DNA from 2 places in the Roseovarius arcticus genome. Region 1 is predicted to be linked to the other one. Evidence: riboswitches for the same ligand, from Rfam matches in the RefSeq annotation. Region 1 holds a riboswitch; the other holds the start of a gene.

The links. Region 1 has a riboswitch for cobalamin ahead of MK6180000_RS05110 (hypothetical protein). Riboswitches for the same ligand answer to the same signal wherever they lie in the genome.
Region 2: linked by a shared signal. The riboswitch ahead of MK6180000_RS07560 (TonB-dependent receptor plug domain-containing protein) and the one ahead of MK6180000_RS05110 (hypothetical protein) in region 1 are both predicted to bind cobalamin.

What each region holds. Positions count from the first base shown of each region.
Region 1 covers NZ_SZZN01000001.1:1,060,554-1,075,834, forward strand. The annotation lists gene coaD (pantetheine-phosphate adenylyltransferase) at 1-437, shown strand, start outside; gene MK6180000_RS20255 (hypothetical protein) at 441-584, opposite strand; gene gap (type I glyceraldehyde-3-phosphate dehydrogenase) at 680-1,681, opposite strand; gene MK6180000_RS05075 (DUF808 domain-containing protein) at 1,852-2,820, shown strand; gene tkt (transketolase) at 2,876-4,891, opposite strand; gene MK6180000_RS05085 (coiled-coil domain-containing protein) at 5,120-5,650, shown strand; gene MK6180000_RS05090 (cell division protein ZapA) at 5,650-6,045, shown strand; gene MK6180000_RS05095 (ATP-dependent helicase) at 6,127-8,535, shown strand; gene MK6180000_RS05100 (HlyD family type I secretion periplasmic adaptor subunit) at 8,612-9,913, opposite strand; gene MK6180000_RS05105 (type I secretion system permease/ATPase) at 9,910-11,643, opposite strand; cobalamin riboswitch at 11,969-12,168, shown strand; gene MK6180000_RS05110 (hypothetical protein) at 12,273-12,536, shown strand; gene MK6180000_RS05115 (metal ABC transporter permease) at 12,543-13,337, opposite strand; gene MK6180000_RS05120 (ATP-binding cassette domain-containing protein) at 13,334-14,122, opposite strand; gene MK6180000_RS05125 (helix-turn-helix domain-containing protein) at 14,089-14,571, opposite strand; gene MK6180000_RS05130 (zinc ABC transporter substrate-binding protein) at 14,670-15,281, shown strand, end outside.
Region 2 covers NZ_SZZN01000001.1:1,600,557-1,615,837, forward strand. The annotation lists tRNA gene MK6180000_RS07530 (tRNA-Asp) at 50-126, opposite strand; tRNA gene MK6180000_RS07535 (tRNA-Asp) at 284-360, opposite strand; gene MK6180000_RS07540 (adenosylcobinamide amidohydrolase) at 472-1,146, opposite strand; gene MK6180000_RS07545 (ABC transporter ATP-binding protein) at 1,143-1,904, opposite strand; gene MK6180000_RS07550 (FecCD family ABC transporter permease) at 1,901-2,884, opposite strand; gene MK6180000_RS07555 (ABC transporter substrate-binding protein) at 2,881-3,687, opposite strand; gene MK6180000_RS07560 (TonB-dependent receptor plug domain-containing protein) at 3,752-5,545, opposite strand; cobalamin riboswitch at 5,686-5,895, opposite strand; tRNA gene MK6180000_RS07565 (tRNA-Val) at 6,031-6,106, opposite strand; gene MK6180000_RS07570 (histidine phosphatase family protein) at 6,218-6,796, opposite strand; gene MK6180000_RS07575 (right-handed parallel beta-helix repeat-containing protein) at 7,145-8,416, opposite strand; gene MK6180000_RS07580 (hypothetical protein) at 8,420-8,689, opposite strand; gene guaB (IMP dehydrogenase) at 9,508-10,956, opposite strand; gene speB (agmatinase) at 11,092-12,048, shown strand; gene MK6180000_RS07595 (acetolactate synthase 3 large subunit) at 12,438-14,192, shown strand; gene ilvN (acetolactate synthase small subunit) at 14,274-14,837, shown strand; gene MK6180000_RS07605 (hypothetical protein) at 14,911-15,252, opposite strand.

The sequences.
Region 1 (15,281 bases):
ACATCATCAGGCGCGCCAGCACGCTGGTGGACCGTCTGGTCGTGGGGGTCGCGATCAACCGTGACAAAGGCCCGCTGTTTTCGCTGGAAGAGCGTGTTGCGATGATTGAGGCCGAAACCGCGCGGCTGAACTTGCCGGATGGCACCGAGATTGTCGTACACCCATTTGAAAATCTGCTAATCAACTGCGCCCGCGACGTGAACGCCCAAGTTATCGTGCGCGGCCTGCGCGCGGTGGCAGATTTTGAATATGAGTTTCAAATGGTTGGCATGAATCGCGCCATGGACGCTTCGATCGAGACAGTGTTTCTGATGGCCGATACCGGGCATCAGGCGATTGCGTCAAAGCTGGTCAAGGAGATCGCGCGTCTGGATGGCGATGTATCCACCTTCGTCACGCGGGACGTAAACGAGGCATTGATCGCTAAATTTCGCTGACGCCTAGCGCCAGAAGGCCAGCCACTCGATCAGATCGCCAAACTTGGCGCCAAGAAAAATCAGGCCGTCCATGCCCTGAAACCAGTAATCTGCAAACAGCGCCGCAGCGATCAGCAGAAACAGCCAAACGGCGATAGCGTTGGTCATCTGCGCGCCCTTCTGCCTGATAATTAGCCGAATGACATGCGGCCCGCGCGTCTTATGACAGACGGGGGCCGCATTTGGCAATAAGGCCCGGCTATTCAGCCCAGACGCCCCATCACGGCTGCGACGTCCGCCATGCGGCATGAAAACGCCCACTCGTTATCGTACCATGCCAGAACGCGCACCAGCGTACCGCCGACAACCTTGGTCTGGTCAGGGGCAAAGATGCTGCTCTCTTCGGTATGATTGAAGTCGATGCTGACCTTGGGTGCGGGATCATATGCCAGGATGCCATTCATCGGCCCTGCTGCGGCCTCGGCCACGATGGCATTCACGTCCGCCTCGGTCACAGACTTTGACGCGACGAATGTCAGATCCACCGCCGACACATTCGGCGTCGGCACGCGGATGGCCGACCCGTCGAGGCGGCCCTTGAGCGCGGGCAATACTTCGGACAGGGCCTTGGCCGCACCTGTCGAGGTGGGGATCATCGACATGGCAGCAGCGCGCGCGCGATAGAGATCCTTGTGCCGGCGGTCCAGCGTGGGCTGATCGCCTGTGTAGGAATGGATCGTAGTCATAATGCCGCTCTCGATGCCGATGCCCTCGTGCAACACCTTGGCCAACGGCGCGAGGCAGTTGGTCGTGCAGGAGCCATTGGAAATCATGCGCTCTCCCGCCAGCAATTCGCCGTCATTGACGCCCATGACTACGGTGCGGTCGACGTTCTTGCCGGGGGCCGATAGCAGCACTTTGCCGGCGCCGCGCGCCAGATGGGCCTTGGCCTTATCGCCGTCATTGAATTGGCCAGTGCATTCCAGCACGACATCGCAGCCGTCCCAGTCCAACTCTTCCATATCATAGGTCGAGAACATCTGTATCGCGCCGCGACCCAGATCCATCGTGCCATCGCCGGTGGTCACCGTACCCGGAAAGCGGCCGTGAACGCTGTCAAAGCGGACCAGATGCGCTGCCGTTTCAAGCGGGCCGGTGGCATTGAGTTTGACCACCTTGATATCCTCGCGGCCCGACTCGCTGATATGGGCGAGGGTGGCACGGCCGATGCGGCCAAATCCGTTGATGCCGACTGTGATGGTCATGGTCTGAGCTCCAAGCGTTTGGTAGGTGTTGGGCGCGATATAAGGCGCAGGCGGCTGTGCCGAAAGGTCAAAACGGTGTTAAGCTTGCCTGTTAGCGCTATTTTTGGGGTGCGGCCTTGCGCGGCCAGCGTGGCCCGCTACCTTTCCCGGATCAAGTACGGAGCAATATTATGAGCGGACTGCTGGCGCTACTCGACGACGTGGCAGCCATCGCCAAGGTCGCGGCGGCATCTATTGACGACGTCGCGGCGCAAGCGACCAAGGCCGGAGCCAAGGCGGCGGGTGCGGTGATCGACGACGCCGCTGTGACGCCAAAATACGTCCACGGCTTTGACGCAGACCGCGAATTGCCGATCATCTGGCGCATTGCGCGCGGATCGCTGATCAACAAGCTGGTGTTTTTGTTGCCGGCCGGACTCGCGCTCAGCGCATTCGCACCGGGCGCGATCACCCCGCTGCTGATGCTAGGGGGCTGCTATTTATGCTTTGAGGGCGCCGAAAAGGTGGCAGGAGTGCTGGGGCTCGGGCACCACAAGGAGGAGGCGGCTGAGGCGATTCCGGACGACCCCGCTCATCTAGAGGAGCAGAAGGTCTCGGGCGCGATCAAGACGGACTTTATTCTTTCCGCCGAGATCATGACTATCGCACTTGCCGCTATCCCGGCTAGCGGCTTCTGGATGGAGGCTGCAACGCTGGCCACCGTCGCGGTCCTGATCACGGCATCAGTCTACGGCGCGGTCGCCCTAATTGTGAAAGCTGATGATCTGGGCCTGCTAATGGCCGACAAGGGGCGCCTGCGGGCGACGCGCGTTTTTGGTCGCGGGCTTGTTTCCGCGATGCCCAAGGTGCTGGCTCTGTTATTGATAATTGGCACTGCGGCGATGCTGTGGGTGGGCGGGAACATCATTCTGCATGGTCTCGCTAGTTTGGGATTTGCATGGCCCTACAACGAGATACATCACATAGCTGAATTAATCACTGGCGGATTGGATCAAGCCCGGGGGGCAGCCAAATGGGCTCTGGTTGCTGCGATGGACGGTATTTTCGGACTGGCGCTGGGGCTGATCCTTATCCCTATCGGGGCGCGTGTGATCACACCGATCTGGCAGCGGTTGAGGCGGCTGAACCCGGTAGCATGACACCCATTGGTCTGGCCGGAAAAGGGAAGGCTGAACTTGTAGCCTTCCCAATACCTTAGAGCAAAGACTTAACCTTGGAAGCCACTGCCTCTGCGGTGATGCCGAACTTTTCGTACAAAACTTCGGCAGGTGCGGACGCGCCGAAGCTGTCCATGCCGACAAAGCCGGCCTTGGTTGCGCGGCCACGCTCGCCGCAAAGCCAGCGATCCCAGCCTTGCTGGACGCCAGCCTCGACCGCGACACGCACAGGGCCGCCTGGCAGCACGCGGCGGCGAACCGCCTCATCCTGGGCCTCGAACAACTCCCAGCAGGGCATTGAGACGACGCGCGTGCCGATCCCTTCGGCTTGTAGCAGATCGCGTGCCTTCATCGCGATTTCCACCTCGGACCCTGTGGCCATGATGATCGCCTGCCGCTTTCCTTCCGCATCGGCCAGCACGTAGGCGCCTTCGGCCGTCAGGTTTTTGTTGCGATGCTCGGTGCGCAGTGTCGGCACACCTTGGCGTGTCAGCGACAGAACCGATGGCGTCTCTTTGGTGCTAAGCGCCAGTTCCCATGCCTCGGCCGTTTCGATCGTGTCGCATGGGCGAAAGACCCATGTGTTGGGCGTTGCGCGGGAAATCGCCAGATGTTCGACCGGTTGGTGTGTCGGGCCATCCTCGCCCAGACCGATGCTATCATGCGTCATCACGAACACAGTCGGGATCCGCATCAGCGCCGCCAGTCGCATGGCGGGGCGCGCATAGTCGGTAAAGCACATGAACGTGCCGCCATAGGGGCGGATGCCACCATGCAGCAGCATGCCGTTCATCGCCGCCGACATCCCATGCTCGCGAATGCCCCAATAGACATAGCGGCCCTTGCGATTGTCCACGTCAAAGACACCCAGATCACCGGTTTTGGTGTTGTTCGAGCCGGTCAAGTCCGCCGATCCGCCGACCGTTTCCGGCATGATCGGGTTCACGATTTCCAGCACCATTTCGCTGGATTTGCGCGTGGCCACCTTCGGCGCCTCGGCGCTGATTTGCTTCTTGAGGGCTTTGATGCGCGCGCTGAGCGTTTTCGGCGCGTCGCGGCTCATAATGCGGGTGAATTCCTTTTGCCGGCGCTCGGATGCCTCTGCAAAGCGGCCTTCCCATGCGTCGCGCTCGGACGCGCCACGGCTGCCGATTTTCTCCCAAGCCGACTTCACATCGCCGGGCACCTCGAAAGGCCCGGTGGTCCAACCGTAGGCGGCCTTGGCGGCTGCCATCTGCGCGTCGTCGGTCAAAGCGCCGTGGCCCTTGGACGTGTCCTGCGCGGCGTGGCCCAGTGCAATATGCGTCTTGCACGCGATCATGCTGGGCTTTTTCGACGTCTTTGCCTTGGTTATCGCGGCGTCAATCTCGGCGGGGTCGTGCCCGTCTACCTCAATCACCTGCCAGTTCGCGGCGCGAAAGCGTTTCACCTGATCGGTGCGGTCCGACAGCGAAACTTTGCCGTCGATGGTGATGTCGTTGTTGTCCCAAAACAGGATCAACTTGCCCAGCGAATGACGCCCTGCCAGCGTGATTGCCTCTTGGCTGATACCCTCCATCAGGCAGCCGTCACCGGCGATGACATAGGTGTGGTGGTCCACCAGTTTGCGGCCATAGCGTGCGCGCAACATTTCCTCGGCCATGGCAAAGCCGACCGAGTTGGCGATGCCCTGACCCAGCGGACCGGTCGTCGTCTCGATCCCTTTGGCGTGGCCATATTCGGGATGGCCCGCGGTGATTGCGCCCCATTGGCGGAAATTCTTGATCTGCTCCAGCGTCATATCGGCATAGCCCGTCAGATGCAGCAACGAATAAAGCAGCATTGAGCCGTGGCCAGCGCTAAGGATGAACCGATCACGATCGGGCCAGTCAGGCGCGGCGGCATCAAACTTCAGATGCTTTTCATACAGGACGGTGGCGACGTCGGCCATGCCCATCGGCATCCCCGAATGGCCCGAATTGGCCGCATGGACAGCGTCTAGCGTCAGGGCGCGAATGGCGGTCGCTTTGGACCAATGATCGGGGTTTGCTTTGGCGAGGGCAGTGAGATCCACGGCAGCGGTATCCTTATGGCAGGGATGATTTCTCGCGCCCTTCAATACCAGCCCGGACCCGAAGTTCAAGCGCCGCTATGCCACCGCATCGCGCAAACCCTGCTACGGGCTTCGGCCGCGCGGAAGGGGGGAAGCCTTTTTGTCAGCCACCCGTTAGACTTGGCCCCAAGAGGGCCGGGCGGCGATTCGGCCAAGGTTTGCGAAACAGACATGAAGGACACGCAAGGGATGAGCGATATCGACGCGATGCAGAGCCGCATCATGGCCGCGCTGGACCGGATCGGGCAGGGGCTTGACGGGCTGGGCGCAGTTGGGGACGCCGACGAGGTGAAAACCCTGCGCCAAGAGGTCGAGGATGAAAAGCTGGCAAATGCCCAGCTGGAAGAGCGCGTCAAGCAACTGGGTGCACGTGCCCGCGAGGCCGAGACGGCGCTGGCCGCTGCCGGCGATGCAGACGCTGCCAAGGCCGAAGAAAGCTCGGCCCGCGCAAAAGCGCTAAAGCGGATAGACAGTGAACTGTCGTCACTGCGTCATGCAAATCAGCAGCTGCGCGAGAATAATACCGCCCTACGCGAGGCGAACGCCAAGGGCGTGGCCGAGCCACACCTGATCAACAAGGCTATGATGGCTGAGCTGGACGGCCTGCGTGCCTCGCGTGCCGCCGACCGCGCCGAAATGGACGTGATCCTGACCGAGCTGGCAGAAATTGCAGGCAAGCCGGACGATACGGCCCAGAGCGCTGGGATGGAGAATACATGATGCCCGAAGTTGATATCGAAATTGGCGGCCGTACCTTTCAGGTGTCCTGCCAAGAAGGCGAAGAGCATTTCCTGCAGTCTGCCGCCAAGATGCTGGATGACGAGGCGTCTGTTCTGGCCGCGCAGATTGGGCGCATCCCAGAGCCACGGATGCTGCTGATGGCAGGCCTGATGCTGGCCGACAAGACGGCGGGCCTGCAAGACAAAGTCGACGAGCTGCAGGATAGATTGTCCGAGCGCGACGCCGAGCTATCGGGTCTACGCGACGCGCCGCCGCCCGCGCCCGAGCGGATTGAAGTGCCGATTGTGCCCAGCTCCGTCACCGATACGCTGGCCGAAATTGCCGCCCGCGCTGAGGCGCTGGCCGAAACGGTGGACGGCAAGAAGGCGGGCTAGGGGCTGTTTGCTGCTCGAATTAGTAGAACATAGACCGAACATCACTTTAACTCGCGCGCTTGCCGCGCTAGGGTAAGCCGCATGAATAGCTTTGACGAATCCGACGCCTTTGAGGGCGCATCGCTGTCGGCGCGGGCTATGGCCGCACGCCCGGCGCCTTACTTGGACGGCCTGAATCCCGAACAGCGCCTCGCAGTTGAGACGATGGACGGCCCTGTCCTGATGTTGGCCGGGGCAGGGACGGGCAAGACAAAGACGCTGACGACGCGCATCGTACATCTGCTAAACACTGGACGCGCCCAGCCGAATGAGGTGCTGGCAGTCACCTTCACCAATAAGGCCGCGCGCGAGATGAAGAACCGCGTCGGCGCGCTGCTGGGTCAGTCTATTGAAGGAATGCCGTGGCTGGGCACATTCCATTCCGTCTGCGTCAAGCTGCTGCGCCGCCATGCGGAACTGATTGGCGTGCAGGGAGGGGGAAATGTTGATGATGTTATTGAGGCGCCTGCGCGCGAGGTCACGCTGAAGTCGAACTTCACCATTCTGGACACCGACGATCAACTGCGCCTGCTAAAGCAACTGGTGCGGGCCGCCGGCATCGACGACAAGCGTTGGCCCGCGCGCCAACTGGCTGGCGTGATCGACAGCTGGAAGAACCGCGCGTGGACGCCAGATAAGGTGCCCGCTGCCGAGGCAGGGGCCTATAATGGCAAGGCAGTCGCGCTTTATAAACAGTACCAACGCCGCCTGATCGAGTTGAACGCCGTCGATTTCGGCGATCTGTTGCTGCATGTCGTCCACATTTTCCAGACCCACGACGATATCCTGAAAAAATATCAGCGCTGGTTCCGCTATATTCTGGTGGACGAGTATCAGGACACGAACGTCGCCCAATACATGTGGCTGCGCCTGCTGGCGGGCGGGCACAAAAATATCTGCTGCGTTGGCGATGACGACCAGTCTATTTATGGATGGCGCGGCGCCGAAGTGGGCAATATCTTGCGGTTTGAAAAGGATTTTCCGGGCGCGCATGTGGTCCGGTTGGAGCAGAATTACCGCTCGACCCCGCATATCCTCGCTGCCGCCTCTGGCGTGATTGCAGGCAACAAGGGGCGTCTGGGCAAGGAGCTGTGGACCGATGTCAAGGAGGGCGAGAAAGTTCGCCTGATTGGCCATTGGGACGGCGATGAGGAGGCCCGCTGGATCGGCGAAGAAATCGAGGCGATGCAAGGCGGCACACGTGGGCTGCGCAAATTCGGCCTAGACGATATGGCGATCCTCGTGCGCGCCTCGCACCAAATGCGCGCCTTTGAGGATCGGTTCCTGACCATTGGCCTTCCATACCGCGTCATCGGCGGCCCGCGCTTTTACGAGCGGCTGGAAATTCGTGATGCAATGGCTTATTTCCGCTGCGTCACCAGCCCCAGCGACGACCTGGCGTTTGAGCGGATCGTGAATACGCCCAAGCGCGGTCTTGGTGACAAAGCGCAGCAAAAAATGCAGGTGACCGCCCGCGAGAACGGCGTGCCTCTGATCGAGGGCGCGCGGATCTTGCTGGAGGAAAAGGGTCTGACCGGCAGGGGTGCCAAGGAACTGACCACATTGTTGGACGGCCTCGCCCGTTGGGGCCGCATGACAGGCGACAAAGCGGTTAGTCATATCGAGCTGGCGGGCATCGTTCTGGACGAGAGCGGCTACACCGAGATGTGGCAAAACGACAAGACGCCTGAGGCGCCGGGCCGCTTGGAAAACCTTAAGGAACTGGTCAAGGCACTGGAAAACTTCGAAAACCTCACCGGGTTCCTCGAACATGTCAGCCTCATCATGGACAATGAAAGCGACAACGAGGGCGAGAAGGTCAGCATCATGACGCTCCACGCGGCAAAGGGCCTTGAATTTCCGGCCGTGTTCCTGCCGGGGTGGGAGGATGGCCTTTTCCCCTCGCAACGCTCAATGGACGAGAGCGGCCTGAAAGGCGTCGAAGAAGAACGCCGCCTTGCCTATGTCGGCATCACGCGGGCCGAGGAAATCTGCACCATATCCTTCGCCGGAAATCGCCGCGTGTTTGGCCAGTGGCAATCGTCGCTGCCGTCCCGCTTTATCGACGAATTGCCCGAGGAACATGTCGATGTTCTGACGCCCCCCGGCCTCTATGGCGGTGGCTATGGCGCGGCGGCTATAAGCGACGTGCAAAACAGCATCGACGCCAAGGTCGCAGATGCAAACGTCTATAATTCCCCCGGCTGGAAGCGGATGCAGGCGCGCGCCAGTAATCGTCCAACGTCCCAGCCACGCGAATCGAAATCGCCGGTGATCGACATGTCTGCCACCTCATCACATACGGTGGGCGAGCGGGTGTTCCACCAGAAATTCGGCTATGGTGAGATCATTGGCGTTGAGGGTGATAAACTGGAAATCGCCTTTGAGAAATCCGGAACGAAAAAGGTCGTCGCGCGCTTTGTCACCAGCCCGGATGACGTGCCCTTTTAAGGACGTTTGCTCAAAGTATCCGCGTCGTGATACAGGCTCCCACTGGGAGTTGTCGCGACCTGTTAAAGCGCCAAGATCACCCCCTGAATGCGCGCGCGAAATAGTCCGAAAGCGGTTTTACCAGATACGCCATGGGCGTCATGTCGCCGGTACGAAAGAACGCCTCGACAGGCATGCCGGGGACCAACTTGGTATTATCCGGCAGGCGGCGGCGCTCGCTGTCGCTGAGGGTGATGCGGGCGCGGTAATAGCTAGCGCCGGTGCCCTCGTCGCGAAATGCGTCGGCCGAAACTTGCATGACCTGACCCATCAATTCCGGCGTTTGGCGCTGGTCCAGAGCCGAGAAGCGCAGGATCACGTCCTGACCGGGATGCAGAAGATCAATGTCGGTTATCGGCACCTGCGCTGTAATGATTAGCGGGCGGTCTTGCGGTACGATGTACAGAATCGGATCGGCAGCGCGCAGCACCGACCGAGGCGCAAAGATCTGCAGGTCGTAAACCACACCCGACACCGGGGCCACGATCTCTAATCGGCTAAGTTTTTCGAGCAGGGCCGCGCGTTTCTCGCGCAGCTCCAGTTCGCGGTATTGCAGATCGCGCAGGGTGCTGATTGCCTCTTCGCGGCGGGTAGCGCCAAGTTTCAGCCGCTCAATTTCGATCTCAGTGATGCGCCCCTCGGCCTGTGCCTTTTGCGCGGTCAACTCGCCCAGCGTGCCAGCCATGCGCGCCTCTTCGCGGCGCAGCGCCAATAGGCGCGAGACCTGCGTCAGCCCTCTGTCCAGCAGCGATTGCTGCGTCACGCGTTCCTCAATAATCAGATTGCTCTGCTGGCTCATTGACGCTTGCTGTGCCTCGATCCCTTTGATCTGATCAGTGATCTGGATCCGGCGCTTGCCCAGTTGCGCAATCTCATTGCCTGCGGTCTCGGCCCGCGCAGCCAAAAGGCGGGCCTGGCCTTCCATCAGTTCGGCGGCGATGGGGCGTGTTTGAGCCAACTCCTGCAATAGAGGATCAAAGGTGATGGCGCTGCGGTCGTCGCGCTCGGCCTCAAGGCGCCCGCGCCGCGCCATCAGCTCGAACAGCTGGTTTTCGGTGATGGTTAGCTGCGAGGCCTGCAGGGCGGGGTCGAGTCTGAGCAACGTGTCACCTGCCGCGACGCGCGCACCCTCGGCCACGAGGATCGCCGCGACCACGCCGCCGTCTGCGTGCTGGACGACCTGCCGGTTCTGAGCGACTTCGACCTTTCCCTGCGCGATGATTGCGCCAGCAAGGTTTGCAAACCCCGCCCAGATGCCGAAGCCCCCTAATAGGACCACCAGACCCGCGATCCCGATGCCGATGGGCCAGCGGGCAGACCAGTCGGACGCGCTGCTCATTGCGCACCCCCTTGGCTGACCGATTGCACGATCTGGGTACGGTTGCGCACGACGTCGCGCAGTACTTCGTCGCGAGGACCGAAGCTGCGTACCTGTCCGCCCTCCAACACTAACAGAAGATCACATTCCTTGATGGCCGCAGGGCGATGGGCCATGATTAGAATGGTCTTGCCCGCCGACTTGAAAGCACGGATTGCGCTATTCACGGCCTCGCTGCCCTCGTTATCCAAGTTTGAGTTTGGCTCATCCAGCACCAAAATTACCGGATCGCCGTACATTGCGCGGGCGAGCGCGATGCGTTGCATCTGGCCGCCCGATAGACGCCCGCCCCCGGCGCTGATTTCAGTGTCGTAGCCACCCGGCAGCTTGAGAATCATGTCATGCGCATCAGCGCGTTTGGCTGCGGCGACAACCTGCTCGGCATCGGGATCTGTCGAAAGGCGCGCGATATTCTGCGAGACGGTCCCGGCAAAGAGCTGCACGCGCTGCGGCAGATAGCCGATATGCTGCCCCAGCGTATCGGGCGCAAACTGCTCCAGCGTAGCGCCGTCCAGCCGAATCTTGCCGGCCGCGGGTGGCCAGATGCCTGTGATCGCGCGGGCCAGCGAAGATTTGCCCGCGCCCGACGCGCCGATGACACCCACAGCCTGTCCCGGCTCCAGCGCAAAGGTGACGCCGCGCAGCGTCGTCTCTCGCTCTCCCGGTGGGGCGATGAAGAGGCCTTGCACCTCTAGACGCGCCTTGGGTTTGGGCAGGGCCGTACGCTCGGTCTCGGGGGGCACTTCGGCCAGCAGGCGGCCGAGGCCGAACCAACCGCGTATGGCGCGCTGCACCAATGGCCATTGTCCGACCAGCTGTTCTATCGGGGCTAGTGCGCGACCCAGAAGGATCGAACCTGCGATCATTGCGCCTGCTGTCAACGCATTCTGCAGCACCAGCCATGCGCCGAGGCCTAGCATCGCCGATTGCAAGAACAGTCGAAACGTTCTGGTTGATACATTAAAGCTGCCTGCCCAGTCTGACGCGCCGATATGCTGTTTAAGAGCCTCCGAGCGTGCGGTTTGCCACCTGTCGAAGGCCGCACTGCGCATGCCCAAGGCCTGCACCGCCTCGGCCTCGGACCGGATTTCGGCGGCCATCACATCGGCTGCGACGCTGGCCTCGCCTGCGGCAGCCAGCGAGCGGCGCGTCGCCAGCTGGTTGAGGACCGCCAGTACGATCAGTAACGCACCGCCCAAGAGGGCGAGCATCCCAAGCATGGGGTGGAATATCCAGATACCCAGCAAAAAGAGCGGCGTGAACGGAATGTCGAAGGCGGACGTCAGCACCGAAGAGCTCATTAGCTGCTGCACCGATTGCAGATCGCTGAGGCCTGTCGCGTCGCTCTGATCCGGCCTGCGTGCCGATTTGCGCAGCACCGCGTCAAACACCCGCCGCTCTAGCAGCGACTGAAAGCGGGCGCCGGCCCGGATCATGACGCGGCTGCGCGCAAAGTCTAGAATACCCATTATGCCAAAGAGGAATGCGGCCAGAAGCGTTAGCGCCACCAACGTCTCGACCGAACGGCTGCCAAGCACCCGGTCATAGACTTGCAGCATGTAGATCGGTCCGGTCAGCATCAGCAGGTTCACAAAAATACTGAAAATGCCAACGAACCAATACAGCGGCCGCGCGGCACGGCGCGCCGCACGCAATTCTGGCAGGCCTGCGTTGGAATGGGTTGAACTCATGCTGGACTTTACAACTTGTGAAAAAAGGAACTCAGGCGTCGTCGAACTTGCTGGCAATCGCGCCGCGCCCTAGAATCCGCCCAGCCAATATCCTTAATTCTATGGCTATAGAGCTGCATCAGGTTGCCTGAACGACGCGGCGCGGTCTGTATCGCGGGCACGGCAGGCATCACTAACCGGGTGGAGCGGCGCAATATTGATTTCATTGCACTACGAGAGGACGAAGCTTGCAACTACAGAGCATTGAAAAATTGATACAAATAGCGGGAGGACCCAACTACAGCCCGCCGCCCGCGATGAATCGTTGCACCCCAATTTCAAATCCGCCACACTGAGCATCCAAGGTGCCGCGTATCCGCGCGGAGAATTGGGAAGCCGGTGCAAATCCGGCACTGCCCCCGCAACGGTAAGGGTGGGCGAGACGGCGATATGCCACTGGGCCGCGAGGTCTGGGAAGGTTGCCGGATCATGGGCTTTGCGCCCGGCCCCTCAAGTCCGGAAACCAGCCTTGGACTGACGTCAAACCGCGGGGGGCGGTGCGGGCGCTGTTGGTGGTAATCCGCTCTACAGCCTTTGCGCATCCTCTCGCCCCATCCGGTCCGGGGGTGTGGCCGAGGAGAGTAGAATAGATGAGTGTTTCGCAGATATTAAGCGGGCTGGAGCGCAGCGATGCGACTGGCCCCGATGCCGATGCCGCCGCGCGTATGGGATTTCTGGAATGGGCCTTTGGGCTAGCAGGAGCGGCTACACCAGAGGCCGCGCGCGCGGCGCTTGATGCGGCGCCTGCGCCAGCTGAAAGTGCGGCGGCGCAGGCCTTTATCGGGTATTTGCATCAGGCCAGCGCCCATGTCACGCGCCCGGTGCGCCGTGGCCGCGCCGCGCGGATGCACTAAGCTAGGCTATGCGCGCCGAAGCGCCGCGATGACGCTTGATCCTGCGAACAAAATCGCGCTGACGCAGACAATTGTCGGCCCCGTCGGTGTGTCCAGCGCATAGGACGCGTGCAGGCCCGCCCAGGCGGCAGTCATTGCCAGAAGGGTGGCGGCCACGGCCATGCCCTCTGGCGTGCGGGCAAAGGGACGGGCGGTTGCGGCTGGAATAATGAGCAGCGCAGTGATCAACAGGGCGCCGACCACCTTGATCGCGACCGCCACCACTATGGCAAGCGCGAGCGTCAGGATCAGCTCCTCGCGTCGCGGGTCGATCCCGGCGGCGCGGGCCAAATCGGAGTCTAGCGTGGCCGTCAGCAGCGCGGACCAGCGCCAGCAAACGAGGCCCAGCACCAGCGCCGCGCCGCCCCAGATCACGCCCAGATCACCGCGCGACACCGATAGGATGTCGCCAAAAAGAAACGACATGACGTCGATCCGCACCCCGTGCAGGAACGACACGCCCACCAGTCCGAACGCCAGCGCCGAGTGGGCCAGCACCCCCAGTACCGTATCCACGCCGCGTCCCCGCCCAGACAAAAGCGTCACCAGCACGGCCATTGCCAGCGCTACGACCAGCGCCCCGGCGAAGATCGGCAGCGATAACGCGAGCGATAGCGCCACGCCCAAGATTGCGGCATGGGCTGTCGCATCTCCGAAATAGGCCATACGCCGCCACACAACAAAGCAGCCCAGCGGGGCGGCGGCCAACGCCGTGCCTATCCCGGCCAGCGCCGCGCGCACCATGAAATCATCCAAGATCATGGGCGGTTCTCCTCTGCGGCGTGTTCGTGCCCACACTCCTCGCCATGCACATGGTCATGGTGATGACGGTAGAGCGCCAGCGCACCTTGCGTGCCCTCGCCAAAGAGGGCGCGGTAGACGGGCGCTTCGGCCACTACCTCGGGCGCTCCCTCGCAGCAGACATGCCCGTTCAGGCAGATGACGCGATCCGACGCGCTCATCACTACGTGCAAATCGTGGCTGACCAGCAGGACGGCGCAGCCGGTGTCGCGGCGCACATCCTCGATCCGGCGATAGAATGACGCGGCGCCGGGCTGGTCTAGCCCTGCCGCGCCCTCGTCCAGCATCAGCAGGTCGGGGCGGCCCAATATGGCGCGGGCCAGCAGGACGCGCTGGAATTGCCCGCCCGATAGGTCGGCCATGGGCTGCGCTGCGATATCGGGCACGCCCGCCCGCTCTAGCGCGGCGCGCGCCTCCGCCGGTGCGACGCGGCGGGGCAGTCCCAGAAAACGAGCAACCGAAATTGGCAGCGCAGGGTCCAGCGCCAGACGCTGCGGCACATAGCCGAATGTCAGACCGGGCCGCCGCGTGATGCGCCCGGCACTGGGCCGAACCCCACCGAGCAGCGCGCGCAGCAGGGTGGATTTGCCCGAACCGTTCGGGCCGACGATCGTGACAATTTCGCCGGGGGCGATGCTGAAGTCGACATTCTCCAGCACCAACGCGCGGCCATGGCGCACGCCTAGTCCCCTTGTTTCTATCAGCGGCGCGGTCATGCGCGGGATACCTCGGCGCAGCTGGGGCATAGCCCCTCGGCCTCGCGCACCGTCCGCTCGATCACAAATCCGGCGCGCTTTGCGGCACGTGCCAGCTCGCTGGTGGATGGGTCCGTCTCGGCCTCGGTCACGCGCTTGCAGACGCGGCAAATCAGGAAGGCGGGGGTATGCGCATCTTCGCCGTGGGAGCATGCAATGAAGGCGTTTAGTCGTTCAATCCTGTGGGCGAATCCGTGGGTGACCAGAAAATCGAGCGCCCTGTATGCGACAGGCGGCTGTGATCCAAGACCATCGGTGCGCAGATGTTCGAGGATGTCGTAGGCGCCTAGCGCCTTGTGGTCGCTCAATAAAATTTCCAACACGCGGCGCCGGACCGGCGTGAATTGCAGCGCATGCTGGGCGCAGTGCCGCTCGGCGGCGACGATACCCGCATTGATACAGCCATCGTGGTCATGCGCGTCGAAGGCTTTCATCTGCATCGCGGGCGTCCTCGGGTCAGAGTTTGATATCGCTTGATGTGTTATAGTATATCATCTACAAGCGAAGGTGATATGTTATATAATCACATGAGGTCACCATGTCCATCAATGCTTGCCGTTCTGCCCTTGCTGGCGCCGCGCTCATTTTATCCAGTGCGGTAGCTGCCGTCGCTGACGTCCCGAAGGTCGCGGTGGATATTGCGCCCGTGCAGTCGCTAGTCGCGCGGGTGATGCAAGGGCTTGGCGCGCCTGAGCAGATCGTGCGGCAGGGCGCGTCGCCGCATGGCTATGCCCTGCGCCCGTCCGAGGCGCGCAATCTGACCGAGGCGGATGCCGTCTTTTGGATCGGCCCCGCATTGGAGCCGTGGCTGGAGCGCAGCATAGACACGCTAGCGCCGGATGCGGTCGTTGTTCGACTACTGGACGTGCCCGGAACGACGGTGCTTGAGTTTCGGCAGGGCGCGCAATTCGTCGCCCATGAGGATGAGGGCCATGACGACGACCATGAAGGTCATGATCATTCAGGCAGCGATCCGCACGGGTGGCTTGACCCCGAGAATGGCAAGCTGTGGTTGAATTCCGTCGCAGATGAATTGGCCAAGTTGGACCCTGATAACGCAGACGTTTACGCCGCTAACGCAAGCGCCGGCAAATCCGAGATCGACGCCGCTGCGGCACAGATTCGTCAGGATCTGGCGCCGATCGCGAAC
Region 2 (15,281 bases), 540 kb from region 1:
TGAACGGCAAAGCTCACGTGGCCTATCGCTTGGGCAAAGGTGGGTAAAGTGGCGCGGTTGACGGGACTCGAACCCGCGACCCCCGGCGTGACAGGCCGGTACTCTAACCAACTGAGCTACAACCGCGCGTGGCGTTGGGGATAGTTGAGCAATCCCGACCCGTCAATGGCGAAAAGAGGCGTTTCCGCGCCGCTTGCGCGATTTTATCTTGCAAGGGATACTACCGCGGCGGGCCGCTGGGTTATCTGCGATCTGATGTGAAATTTAGGATAGTCTGCAGCGGTGGCGCGGTTGACGGGACTCGAACCCGCGACCCCCGGCGTGACAGGCCGGTACTCTAACCAACTGAGCTACAACCGCCCACTGCAAGCGCGCCGTGCCATAGGACACCATCGCGCCCGCTGTCTTTAGTCGGCGGTTTGAGGGGCGTCAAGCGACAGTTGCAGCAATCTGTTGGCATTCTGGCCGTTGTCAGAGGCAGCCCCGCACCGTCTGCATCCACTCCGCCGCGCCGGCATGCACTGCGTCATAGACAGCGCGCCCAGCCGCCTCGCCCAAGGCGGTGTGCATCCCGGCATAGGATACAGTGCCGCGCAGCGCCGCAACTGCGATGCAGTCGGTTCCAGTTCCGGTTGCGCGGCCCTTAGGCAGGTCGAGGCCCGCGTCCATCACTGCCGCGGTGCGCGCGGATGCGGCGATGCTGAGCGCCTCAATCATGGCCGCCTCCGTCAGCCCGGCCGGGTGGCTCGCGCCCTGCCCCGCATCCAGCCTAAGTGCGACGTTTATGGTGCCCCAATTCTGACCGCTACGGTCCATGCGATACCCGATCCGCTCAGCGTTCGACAGACCGGCAGTGGCGACGGCGATGGCGGACACGCCCTCTACCTGCACCTCGGCCACGTGATGAAACGTAATGTCGCGAGACGTCAGGAACGTCACCGCATCCAGTGCGCCGCGTGCCTCCAGCGCGCCATGTAGCCACGCCTCTACGTCCAGATCCGCGGGGAGGTCTGCGTTGCGCACTTCGCGCCATAATATCCGGCGTGCGATGACCATGCCGGGGCGATTTATCGCCCAGCTTAGCACCTGCATATCGGCACCAAGGTCGAATTCCAGCCACGGCGCGTCCAGCGTAAGGCGGCTCATCTCGTCACGCGCAAGGGCTGAAAGAGGGGGCCATCCTCGCCATCGCGAAACGCCGCCTCGATACCAAACACCTCATCCAGACGCTCGGGCGTCAAAACTGCAAAAGGCGCGCCATCAGCGACCAGACCGCCGCCCGGCGCCAGCAGGATCAGGCGCGTGCAGTGCCGCACGGCAAGGCCCAGATCGTGCAGTGACACGAGACATGACTTACCCGAGGCGGCCAACGCCGCGAACGTCTCCATCGTCGAGATCTGGTGTGCAGGGTCAAGGCCCGCCGTCGGCTCATCCGCCATCAAAAGGGGCGTCTCCTGCGCAAGCGCGCGCGCGATCAAGGCCCGCGCCGCCTCGCCTCCCGACAGGCGCGTTGCTGCGCGGTGGCGCAGCGGGGCAAGGCCCATGCGCGCGATCGCGGCCTCGGTCGCCGCATGATCCTCGGGGGCGGTGCGCTGGCCTGCGCCCAGATGTGGCACGCGGCCCAGCATCACCAGCGTCTCAACGGTGACGGGCCACGCGATCTCGCGAGATTGCGGCATCCATGCGGCGCATTTCGCCCGCGCACGGGGGGCCATAGCGGCAAGCGAGCTGTGACCAGTCGATGGAATCAAGCCCAGTGCCGCGCGCATCAGCGTCGTCTTGCCCGCACCGTTCGGGCCGATCAATCCAACGAGCTCGCCCGGCGCGATGCTGAGGCTTACGTCCTGAAATATGCTTCGCCCGCGAAGGGTAACGCCGAGCCGGTCAAGCTCAAGAAGGGTCATATCCCGTCCTTCCGCGTCTTGAATATCAGGTGCAGGAACACCGGCGCGCCGACGATGGCGGTTAGCACGCCTAGCTTGAGGTCTTGGGACGGCAAGATCAGGCGCACAGCGATGTCTGCGACCAACAACATGATCGCACCGCCCAAGGCCGACGCCCATAAAAGGCGCGAGGGCCGCGCCCCGACAAGAGGCCGCAGCACATGCGGCACGACCAGCCCGACAAAGCCGATAGCGCCCGCCACCGCCGTCGCCGCGCCCACCACGCAGGCAGTGCCGATGACAAGGACAAGGCGCATCCGGGTCAGGCTGATACCCATCGCGCCCGCCGCATCCTCGCCCAGCGTCAGTGCATCCAAGCCCCGGCCAAGCGTTCCCAGCAGTACCCAGCCGATCACCATCAGCGGCAGCGCCAGCCACACATGCACCATCGAGCGATCCGAGAGCGACCCCATCATCCAAAAGACAATCTCATTCGCGGCAAACGGGTTTGGCGACAGGTTTAGCACCAGCGAGGTAAGTGCGCCGGCCAGCGCCGATATGGCGATACCCGCAAGGATCAGCGTCAACGCACCGCCGCGCGGGCCTGCCAACGCCATGACCAGCACGACCCCGCCAAGCGCGCCAGCCAGCGCAGCCAACGGCAGGCCGAGCGTAAAGGCGGCCGCCAGCCCTGTCTGGATCGCCAGCACCGCCCCCAGCGCGGCAGAGCCGGACACGCCGATCAGCCCCGGCTCGGCCAGCGGATTGCGCAGATACCCCTGCATCGCGGCGCCAGCAAGGCCAAGGCTGGCCCCAATCATCACCGCGAGGATCGCGCGCGGCAGTCGAATCTGGCGCATGACCATGGCGATGGGGCCATCACCGCCCCGCCAGAGAGCTGTCAGGCTATCGCCGACGCCCAGACCCGCAGGCCCGATCAGCAGCGACGCGGTAAACAGAATAAACACCGCCAGCGCCAGAGGGATCGTCACGCGGCTCATCCGCCGGTCCCCGCGCTGGTCGCCTCGACGCTGCGCCGTGCATCGGCCATATCGCCAATAGCGCGCAGCACGAACGGTGTGCCACACACCCAGTCCTGATCGGTCAGCGCCGCGCTTTGTCCGCGCATCGTGCCGACGATGGGATGATCCATAACCTCCTCCGCGCGGCTGCCGCCGGGATAGCGGCGCGACGTGATGACCAGATCGGGATCAATAAGCGCAAGGATCTCCAGCGGCAGCTTGCCCCAATCATACCCCGCCTCGGCGGGCGCATTGCGCAACCCTGCCGCCGACAGGATGTCGTTGGCCAGAGAATTTTCGCCCGAGGTGTAGCCATTGGCATAATAGAGAGCGGCGCGCGGCGCATTCGGCCCCGGCGCGCCGCCGCGCGCCGCCTCGCTGCGCAGTGTTGCCAGATCGGCGTCGAACTGCGCGACCATGGCGCGTGCCGCATCTTGCCGTCCCAACGCCTCGCCCATTTCCTGGATACGCATCCGCACCTGATCCAGTGATTTCACGATATCAAACAGCACCACCTCAATCCCGAGGCGGCGCAGCATCGCGATCGTATCGCGCGATGTGTAGACGCCAGCGACCACCAGATCGGGGCGCATCACATGCACCTCCTCGGCGCGGCCTGCGTTGATGATGTAGTCCTGCGCGCGGTCAGCCATCGCCGATACGCGGCGGTCCAGCGCAATTCGGCTGACTGATATCAGCTGCCCCTCGCCCGCCAGCAGCATTGCCAGCTGATCGGTGCAAAGGTTGATAGAAACGACGCGCTGCGGCGCTTCTGCCGCCACGGGCGCGCCGCAAGTCAATGCAGCGCCCGCCAAGATAGCGGACGCCGCAAGCGATTTTATGCGATCAAAAGCTCGCACGAAGCCCAAGATACGCCGCGCGGCCCGGCTGATTAAAGCCGCCCGCCGTCTCGTAGTCCTCATCGGTCAGGTTTTCGACGCGCAGATAGATCTCGGCGTTGGGCGATACGTCATAGCTGACGCCTGCGCCGACTAGCGTATAGTCACCCACCTTGTTTCCCGCAGGGGCAAAGCTGCTAGGTTTCACATCCGCGACACGGCGCACATCCACATAGGCAGACCAGCGGTCGCCAAAGTCGCCCTGCAGGCCAACGACCAGGTCATGCTTGGGCGTCCGGACCAGCCGCGCGCCATCGGTCGTCGCGTCGGTAAAGGTGTAGGCGCCAAACGCGCTGATCGCAGTGGTAAGCGCATACTCACCCGACAGCTCAAGACCCTTTGACTTTGTCGTGCCGGAAACCTGATTGTAACTAGAGCCAGCAAACTGAATTAAGTCGTCGATTTCGTTGTAGAAAATCGTCGCCTTGGCAAAGCCAAGCGTGCCAAACGTCTTTTCCACGCCCAGCTCGTAACTGCGGCTTTCCTCGGGCTGAAGTGTTGCCAGACCAAATGGCCCAAACCGCTCGTATAGCGACGGTGCACGATAGCCGGTGCCGACGACGGCGCGGAACGCCAAATCCTGGACCGGACGCCAGACAGCAGCCAGACGGCCTGTGGTTTTACCGCCAAAGCTGGAATCGTCGTCATATCGCAACGCCGCCGAAACATCGATCTGGTCGGTTGCCGCAACCAGAAGTTCGGTCTTAAGCGACGTGTCATCCTCGTCCCCGCGCGCCGTGCCGGAGGTGAACTTCTCTTCGGTGTGGTCGATGCCGAAGGTCAGCACAGTCGCTGCGCCCAACTCCGCACTGCCGAGGTAGCCGATGTTGTGACGCTCGCCGGTGAAGGTCGTGGTGAAACCGTTCGGATCATCGCGGTCGATGTCGAAATAGCTATAGCTCAGCGTATGGGTCACCGCACCGGTCTGCAGCGTGGCATAGACGCGCGCGCCTTGCTCGGTGTAGTAATTGATGCCCGATGAGTTCGATGTTGAACGGTCGATTTCGATCTCGCCGTCGCGGTAGTGCAGCGCGCCGCCGATTGTCAGCGTATCGGTGACATCGTAGGCGGCCGTCATATCCGCGGTCGTTTGCTCAAACCCGTCATCCTCGGTATCGCTGGACCGGGCCGAAATGCCGTCGGTATTTATATGGCCGTAGCTCAGCGCGACATAGCCCCGATCGCTGCGATAGCCGCTGCTAATGCTGCCGGAAGTAGTGCTGAACGCGCCGGCCTCTACCTGCGCCTGACCCGAAAATCCCAACTCTTCCGGCACAAAAGTTGTGATGCTGACCACACCTGCAATCGCCTCGGAGCCGTAGAGCGCAGATTGCGAGCCTTTCAGCACTTCGATGCGGCCAACGCCCGACGCGGTCAGCCCGCCAAAGTTGAACTGGTTTTGCGTGTTGGACGGATCGGCAACATCAATGCCGTTAATCCGCACACCCACATAGCGCGCGGGCAGCCCGCGAATCTGGATCGTGCCAAGGTTGCCAAGGCCCCCATTTGAGATGGAGCTAACACCCGGCAAACGGTCGAGACGGCCCAGCACTGAGGTATCAAGCGCGCCCGCGTCATCCCCATCCAGCACTTCGACAGTAGCGCCCGTGCGCCCCAGCTCAACCGGGGTCAGGCTAGACGACAGAACAAGCGTGCCCAGATCATAGGTTTGCTGCGCTGTGGCCGCAGTGGCGGCAAGTGCGCCAGTAAGAATAGTCGAAGTCAGTAAAATACGTTTCATGTAAGTCTCCGGTCACGCCCGACGGTGGGGCGATGCAAGTCACGATTTTGCATGCGAAAGAGACGTTTTGGCCTTTCCGCAGGCGGCTAAAATGCCACCACACCGGAAAAATCCGTTGCCCATGACGCCTCCCGCGCCCGGACAGGGTGAACACTTCGGCAGGTCTCCTGACTTGCGGGTCAACGCTTGGCCGGGCCTTCCCGCCGCGCGAATGCGGCAGTGACATGTTTCCGGCTTCGCTCGCCACTTACAGTTGCGGGGGCAGTCACGGACTTGGCGCAAGAGGCGCCGTACCGCATTCCCTATTATCCAGACGGCGAACCGCCCAGACCGAAGTGCATCCTGCCTAGCGCAGCCTATCCTCGCGGGGAAGAGGAAAAGTTACATAACGTTAGATTCGTGGCGCGCCAGTGCAACACGTGCCCGCCGCGCACCGCAAGCCAGGCGCGGTTTTCGCCGTAAGAGATTGATCTAATGCGGGAAAATGGTGGGTGGTGAGGGGCTCGAACCCCCGACATTTTCGGTGTAAACGAAACGCTCTACCAACTGAGCTAACCACCCGTGCCGCCGCTTTAGCGTCAGGCGGACGATCTGGCAAGAGCGCGTGTCGCGCTGTCTCTCAGGTGCTAAGCTCAAAAGCATGGTCAATAATGAAAAACGGCGCTGGGCCACCTATGCATCAAGCCGCTTTTCCACACCCCCACTGAGATGATAAATGCAGCCCTGAGCGTTGTCCTGATTGCCCATTTGAGCAGGCGCCACCCCCGTGGCCAGCCCGCGCAGCACCTGCCCCAAAAGTCCATGCGCCACAACGATACTAGGTCCGGCCAATGTATCCCCGAAGGTGCGGACGCGTGCGATCAGCGCCTCCAGCCCTTCACCATCCGGTGCCGCTGCATAGATTTCCAGATCGTTTGCACCGTGCGGCAATTCGGCCTTCAATCGCCCCTCCCATGCGCCTGTATCTATCTCGGAAAGCCGCGCGTCCATCACCGTCTCATAACCCGCGAGCGCCAGCGCCGCAGTCTGCCGAGCACGTCCAAGGGGCGAGACATAGATACCGCCCCCACCGAACGCAACGCGGGCGGCGATGATTTGGATCAGCCGCGCCTGCTGCTGCGCCTGCGCGCGCCCTAGTGCCGTCAGCGGCGAGTCTAGACGGCCTTGAATACGCCCGGCCAAGTTCCATTCGGTCTGCCCGTGGCGTAAAAACCAAATGTCCGGCCAATCTGGGATATTTCGTTCAGGCATTGGGCAGCTCACTGAGATTAAAAAAGACGGTCCTGGTAAGGGCTTAATTGCTCGACACTAGCCCAATTTACGCGAAATTGGTTGAACAGCGCGCTATAGCCAGCTTCAAAGGGGCCGGTCAAGGTGCACAGCGAACATGTTGTGCTACCTCCGAATGACGGTGGCGGTGACCATGTATTGGTCACCGCCACCGTGCCTGATTTATCACGCGCAGCCTCTAGTAAGCACAAGACCTTCAGCATCAACAACGGCGCTCAATGTGATTTTCGCCACGCCGCTGTCTGTATAAGCAATGCTGATCTTATTACGCCTTCCGGTCGTGCCAGGGTCGATTGCACGCTCCGGCTCTTAGCCGCCGAAGAAATGCGCCCAGCGAGAATCGGCACGTGCTGCTGCCCGCGAGGCATCAACGTCGCCGTCCTGGATCGTGTTCAGCGCATCAACACCCGAGGGCGACACGATGCCCGGCACAGTGTTGCCCGTTACCGTCGCTTGGCCTGAGCTGATGTTCACCTTGGGCGTTTGAACGCCTTGTGAAGCAGCATTGTCGCGAGGGAGCCAGACCATCTCGTTTCCCGTCATGTCGATCTTGCCGATATTGTGCAGCGCGATCCCGTTCGTGTGAGAGGCAATAATCACGTTGTCCTCCACCGTAACGTTGTCCATGAACTGCTTGTTGTCGGACCAGAGCGACTGCGAATAAAGGCCTTGGTTCATATCCAAGAAATTGTTTCGGATGATCACGCCATCCGCCGCACCCATCAACTGGACGCTGTCGCGGTGGTCTGACGGAAACTCGACCGTGTCGGCATCGTGGATATAGTTGCCCTCCATCAGGAAGTTGTTGACGGCCCCGGTGTTTACGCCATCCGAGCGGTAGGTGTGGATGTTACTACCACGCAGCGTGACGTTATCCCCAGTGATGCCGATAGCCTTCCAGATGGTATGGATTTCGTTATCGGCAAACAGAATATCGCTGCCGCCCCAGAGACGAATACCACGCCCGATGCAAGAACCATTTTCGTTGCGGTCGCCTTCAACCATGCAATTCTTCATGACGAGGTTTGTGATGTTCGTAAGGTAAAGGACGTCCTTCGCATCGCCATCGCCAGTAGCAAAGACATGCTTGAAGCGCAGGCCATCCAAGGTGATTCCATCGCGCCCATTAATCGAGCTTGCCGAGAATACCGGCGGGTTTGCCGGATCGGCCGCCGTAAGCGTGGTGCCGTTGGGCACGGTCGGCAGCGCGCCGTAAGCACCACCCGCCAATGTGAACGCTCCACTACCAGCGGACAGCGCTGTTGCCAGTTCAGCCGGGCCATTGATGTCAGCCGCAACGGGATCTGGGGTAGGTGTCGGAGTGGGGTCGGGGGTCGGATCAGGGTCGGGTGTTGGATCTGGGTCGGGGATCGGGTCGGGATCGGGTGTTGGATCTGGATCAGGGTTCGGCGTAACGATATCCGCAATCTCGACTTTCAGCCCTTGCCACAAGCCCGCGTCGTTAGACACCAAATACTCATGCGATCCGTCCGCATTTTTGCGCACGAGCAGGCTGTTATCGCCTTCTCGAATTTCGCCGCCGTTGACAGCTTGGATGAGCTTAAAGGATGTGTATTTCATAAACTATTCTCCTGTAAAGTTGGGTTGGAAGTCGGCAGGTTTCTTACGACCAAGTGCGAATGATTTGCCGTCGGCGATACCTTGCAGTGCCGGAAAAGCGCCTGTAGTCATGAACTTGGATGGAGCGCCGACCGATGCAGAGGTGACAGTCGCCGTCTTGTGGCCAAGCGTGTCATTACAAGTGGCCTCCTGCAGACAGGCCTGAAGTCCTCCGAAGTTCGCGGAGGCACGACCGGGTCTGCCATGAACGATGATGTCGATTGTTGAAGTCATTCTTTCCTCATTTTGGGGTTTTTGGGGTGTCGTCTCGGATTCATCGCTGCATCCGGTGTCGATCAGATTAATGATGCGCGCGCAGGTGACCCTCGAGCGTGGTCCGCTGTGCCAAACACACATTCACGGCAGACGCTTAATGCGCGGCCCCCGTATTACTTGGCCATCTTCGCGTACTCAAAAATGATAATAATGGGGTGAAAAACGCGCCCGCCACCGCTTTGCTACTTAACAACGCGATAGGGCAAAACATGGTTTTCGGATCTCTGGCCACAGCCGGATGCACGAGCTGGACCTCAGCCAAAGCTGAGACGTCCTTGGCTGCATTTGCCGGACTTTCAGCCGTTCCTGCCGCTGGATCCACTCTACCACCGACTTATCGTGGTTCGCATAAAAGATGCCTTTGCAGCATCTCCAATTCCATGCGGCATCCCCTTTCGGCGATTCCAGAATCCCTTTTCAGACTGCTTTTAGCGCCGGAACTATCTGTCAGCGCGATGATATTCTCTGTCAGTCGTTCTTTGTCCGCAAGCACCAGAGGCCCTTGGAATCATTGAACGATGATTCCCGGTTAAGCGGCAGGCGCAGCTTTCAGATAAGCCAAGGGTCTGCCGCACAGGATCACAACCACGGCGGTTGAAAGAGCTTAGATGTTTACCCTTGCCACCTCAGCGAGGATCATCTTCGACAGCGTCGGAACAAGTACTGCCCGTTCGAGCCGCGAATTCCCGGTTTCAGGCCCGTGCTGCCGTCTCTTCAAGCAAAAGGGACTGGGAGATTACTCACCCCAGCCCCTCAAACAGTAGTAAAGTATGGCGTTATCCGATCCGGTAATTCGGCGACTCTCGCGTGATCTGAACGTCATGCACATGGCTCTCGCTGAGGCCCGCGCCAGTGATGCGCACGAATTCGCAATTCTGCCGCATCTCTTCGACGGTGGCACAACCAGTATAGCCCATCGCAGCGCGCAGGCCGCCGACCAACTGATGCACGACCGTGCCCGCCGCACCCTTGTAAGGCACCTGCCCTTCGATCCCTTCCGGGACCAGCTTGTCGCTCGCCGCATCCTTTTGGAAATAGCGATCGGCACTGCCGCGCGCCATCGCGCCAAGGCTACCCATTCCGCGATACGCCTTGTAGGATCGGCCTTGAAACAGGATCATCTCGCCGGGGCTTTCGTCCGTGCCGGCAATCATGCTGCCAACCATCGCGCAGGAGGCGCCGGCGGCGATTGCCTTGGCAAAATCACCTGAAAATTTGATGCCACCATCCGCGATGATAGGAATGTCGCCCGCAGCGGCGGCGCAATCCATGATCGCAGTCAATTGAGGCACGCCCACACCCGCGACCATGCGGGTGGTACAAATGCTACCCGGTCCGATCCCAACCTTGACAGCATCTGCGCCCGCATCAATCAGTGCGCGCACTGCGTCGCCGGTAGCGACATTGCCCGCGACAATCTGCACATCGCCGGCGATTTTCTTGGCGCGGCGCACCGCCTCGGCCACGCCTGCCGAATGGCCGTGGGCGGTGTCGATCACGATCATGTCGCAGCCCGCATCAATTAGCGCTTGGCTCCGCTCAAAACCGGCGTCGCCGACTGTCGTAGCAGCGGCCACGCGCAGTCGGCCCAGGCTATCCTTGCAGGCGACTGGATTCAGCACCGCCTGCTCCGTATCCTTCAGCGTCAAAAGACCGGTCAGCTTGCCCTTACCGTCAGTCACGAGCAGCTTCTCGATGCGGCGAGCCTTCATAAGAGACCGCGCCTCTTCCAGATCGGCGGGCTCCTGCAGAATTGCCAGATCATCCGACGTCATCATCGCCCTGATTGGTGTCGCCTCATCCTGTGCAAACCGCATATCGCGGTTTGTCACTATTCCCACAACCCGGCCCGAGCCGTCGACAACCGGAAAGCCGGTGACGCGGTACTGCTCTTGCAGCGCCTTGGCATCGGCCAGCGTCTGATCGGGCGTCAGAGTGATGGGATTGTAAACAATGCCTGAGACAAATCGTTTCACCCGGCGCACTTCACTGGCCTGCTCGGCCACGTCGAAATTGCGGTGGATCACGCCCATCCCGCCCGATTGCGCCATGCAGATCGCCATGCGCGACTCTGTCACGGTGTCCATCGCCGAGCTTAGTAATGGGATATTGAGCGATATCGATTGCGTTACTCGCGTGCGTGTATCGGCGGTGCTGGGGAGCACGGTCGACGCGGCGGGAACAAGTAGGACATCATCGAAGGTCAAAGCCTCACGAATCTTCATCACGTTTCTCCATGAACAGATCGTTTGGCAAGTCCCTATTTCACGGATACCTCCCATGCGAAAGGCAAAACATATCTTGCCGCGATGCGGGCCGCGCGGCTAACTGCCATCACACCTGTAACTGGAGGTCACCTGATGAGCGGAAACGACTACGATAGCGGGCGGCTGAACCTTCCCTTCGTCGGCATTTCGACCTTTGGCAAGCGGCCCTATGTCGCCGATTGGAGCGCTATTGATGCCGATATCGCGATCCTCGGCGCACCCTTTGACGGCGGCACGCAATTCCGGCCCGGTGCGCGCTTTGGGCCCCGCTCGGTACGCGAGGCGTCGACGCTGTTCAGCTTTGGCCATGGCGGCGCGTATGACCATGAGGATGATGTAACCTATCTGGGTGCGGACGCACGCATCGTCGACATTGGGGATGCCGACATTATCCACACAGACACGGCGCAGAGCCACGCGAACATTGCCGAGGGCGTGCGCGCAATTCTGGATGCGGGTGCCCTGCCCGTCATCATCGGTGGCGATCATTCGGTTAATATCCCATGCATCGACGCGTTTGAAGGACGTGGCGACATCCACATTCTGCAGATAGATGCGCATCTTGATTTCGTGGACGAGCGGCATGGCGTGCGAAATGGTCACGGCAATCCGATGCGCCGCGCCGCCGAGAAACCGTATGTCACCGGTCTGACCCAGCTCGGCATCCGCAACGTCAGCTCCACCGCCAAGGATGGCTACGACGCCGCGCGTGCCATGGGGTCTGACATCTTGTCCGTTCGGCAGTGCCGCGCCTTGACGGCTGACGCGCTGGCCGCCCGCATTCCCGCAGGCGCGCGCGTCTATGTTACGCTGGATATAGACGGCTTCTGCCCATCCATCGCGCCGGGCACCGGCACCCCCAGCCATGGTGGATTTCTCTACTACGAAGTGCTGGAGTTGCTGCAGAAGGTCGCGCAGACCCATGAGGTGGTCGGCATGGATTTGGTCGAGGTTGCACCGGCCTATGATCCCACCGACGGCACATCGATCTTGGCGGCACAGGTGCTGCTTAATTTCCTAGGCTTTATCATGCATGCGCGGCAGGGCTAACCACTTTGCCGCACGGAGGCGGGCAAGGATCGCCATTATTCAAACCGCTGGCGCCCAAGAAGCAGGGCGTCAATTGATCGCATCGCACAGGATACGAACCGAAAGCACTCGAATCGTCAATACTGACCTTCCCTACGCAATAAATGCAAAGAAAAGTTGGTCTCCGCGACATTTTATCTACCCGAGCGCCTTGACGCCCTATAATCGCACCCATAAGGTCGCCGCTAAATGCAAAAGGGAGTGGTCCAATGGCGCCGCTAGTTGTAGTCACACGGAAAATGCGCATGGGCCGGTAACCGGACACCCAACAGGTACCCCATGCGCCCCCGCCACAACCGGGGGTTTTTTTATGCGCCGCGGCGCAATGATGTCATGAACGGAGCGAAGCGATGACACGTCAAATGACCGGAGCGAAAATGGTGGTTCAGGCCCTCAAGGATCAGGGCGTGGACGTCGTCTTCGGCTATCCCGGCGGCGCTGTCCTGCCGATCTATGACGAAGTGTTCCAGCAAAACGGCATCCAGCACGTGCTGGTGCGCCATGAACAGGGCGCCGTGCACGCCGCTGAGGGCTACGCCCGTTCAACAGGCAAGCCGGGCGTTGTGCTGGTCACCTCCGGTCCAGGCGCGACGAACGCTGTGACGGGCCTGACCGATGCGCTGCTCGACAGTATCCCGCTCGTCGTGCTGACCGGACAGGTGCCGACCTTTATGATTGGATCGGACGCCTTTCAGGAGGCCGATACCGTCGGCATCACGCGCCCCTGCACCAAGCATAACTGGCTGGTCAAGGATACCGCCAACCTGTCGGCCACCATCCACGAGGCGTTCCATGTCGCCACCGCTGGCCGCCCCGGCCCGGTGCTGGTCGACATTCCCAAGGATGTGCAATTCGCCAGTGCCGAATACACATCACCGCAAAAGGCGCGCACAGGCCATTACAAGCCTCAGGTCAAAGGCGATATGGATGCAATCACGGAGCTGGTCGCCGCTATCGAGACGGCGAAGCGTCCGGTGTTCTACACCGGCGGCGGCGTCATCAATTCCGGCCCGGCCGCTAGTCAACTGCTGCGCGAGTTGGTCGAGGCGACTGGATTTCCCATCACATCCACACTCATGGGCCTCGGCGCCTATCCGGCCAGCGGCAAAGCATGGCTGGGAATGTTGGGGATGCACGGCCTTTATGAGGCAAACATGGCGATGCACGATTGCGATCTGATGATCAACATCGGCGCGCGCTTTGACGACCGTATCACAGGGCGCTTGGACGCATTCAGCCCCGGCTCGAAAAAGGCGCATATCGACATTGATCCGTCGTCGATTAACAAGGTGATCAAGGCCGATATCCCGATCGTCGGCGACATTGCGCACGTCCTTGAGGACCTCCTCAAGGTCTGGAAATCGCGTGGCCGCAAGACGAATGTGGAGGCGATTGCCAAGTGGAACGGCCGCGTCGACGATTGGCGCAAGACGAAATGCCTGAGCTTCAAGCAGGAAGGCAAAACGATCAAGCCGCAGCACGCCCTCACCCGGCTAGAGGCCCTGACCAAGGATCATGATCGCTATATCACCACCGAGGTCGGCCAGCATCAGATGTGGGCGGCGCAATACCTTGGCTTTGAGGATCCGAACCGCTGGATGACATCCGGCGGTCTTGGCACCATGGGCTACGGATTTCCCGCATCCATCGGCGTGCAGATGGCGCATCGCGATGCGTTGGTCATCAACGTGGCGGGCGAGGCTAGCTGGCTGATGAACATGCAGGAAATGGGCACAGCAATTCAGTTCAACCTGCCGGTCAAGCAGTTCATTCTGAACAACGAGCGTCTGGGAATGGTCCGCCAGTGGCAAGAGCTGCTGCACGGCGAGCGGTATTCGCATAGCTGGTCCGAGGCCCTGCCCGATTTCGTCAAGCTGGCCGAAGCCTTCGGCGCGAAGGGCATCCGTTGCAGCGATCCTGCCGATCTGGATGACGCGATCATGGAAATGATCGAGTATGACGGCCCGGTGATCTTTGACTGCATGGTGGAAAAGCATGAAAACTGCTTCCCCATGATTCCCTCCGGCGAGCCGCATAACAAAATGTTGCTAGGCGAGGCATCGACCAAGGATGCCATCGGCTCCAAAGGTGCGGTGATGGTTTAGGAATGACTTGCAACATATTTCAAACAAAAGACTATCCGCAGGTAATCGGCGCAACTTCCGCGCCTCTGCAAAGGAGCTGACATGTCCGCACTGAAAATCAAAAAAGGCTCGAACAAGCATTCCGCCTACAACCTCCGCCCCACGTTTTCGGATGTGGAGGAGCGTCATACGCTGGCGGTCCTCGTTGATAACGAGGTCGGTGTGCTGGCACGTGTCATCGGCCTCTTTTCGGGGCGTGGCTATAATATCGAGAGCCTTACGGTGGCCGAGGTCGACCACGAGGGGCACATGTCCCGCATCACCATTGTCACCATCGGCACGCCTCAGGTGATCGAGCAGATAAAGGCGCAGTTGGGCCGGATCATTCCGGTGCTTGAGGTTCACGACCTGACGGTCGAGGGCCGCGCAGTGGAGCGTGAACTGGCGTTGATCAAGGTCGTATGCACCGGTGATAAACGGGTTGAAGCGCTGCGCCTTGCCGATATCTTTCGCACGAATGTGGTCGACAGCACGCTCGACAGCTTCACGTTTGAGATTACCGGCACGTCCGAAAAGATCGATGCCTTCGCCGATCTGATGCGCCCTTTGGGCCTGACTGATCTGGCGCGCACTGGCATCGCCGCCCTGCCCCGCGGTTCCCTATAATTCTACCCTGCACAAATGAAAAAGAGCGGGCCAAAAGGTCCGCTCTTTTTCATATTCGGTTATCGAGAAAACCTCAGGCGTATGCTGCCATCCGGGTTTCGCGAAAGGGTATGACATTCGCAGCGTAGTCACTATTGGCCGGCGCGGGCGAACCTGACGGCACCACGCCCATACGCGCGCCTGCCTTTCGCAAATCGGAACTCAGTGTTGGGTGGCTGCGCTGCGTGATCAGCCGCGGCATATCAGCCAAGCGCATGTCAGCGGCCTCGTGCAGATCAAACTCGACCAGATCGCCTGCGGCCATCGCAGAATCTCCGCCTACGTCGCCTTTATAGTAGGCTAGATCGCCGTGATCCTCGCACCAAATAACTGCGCGGTTCTGGCGTTGATCACTCCAAAGAACGACTCCGTACATGTATTCCCCCAAAACCAGTCAAATCTCTG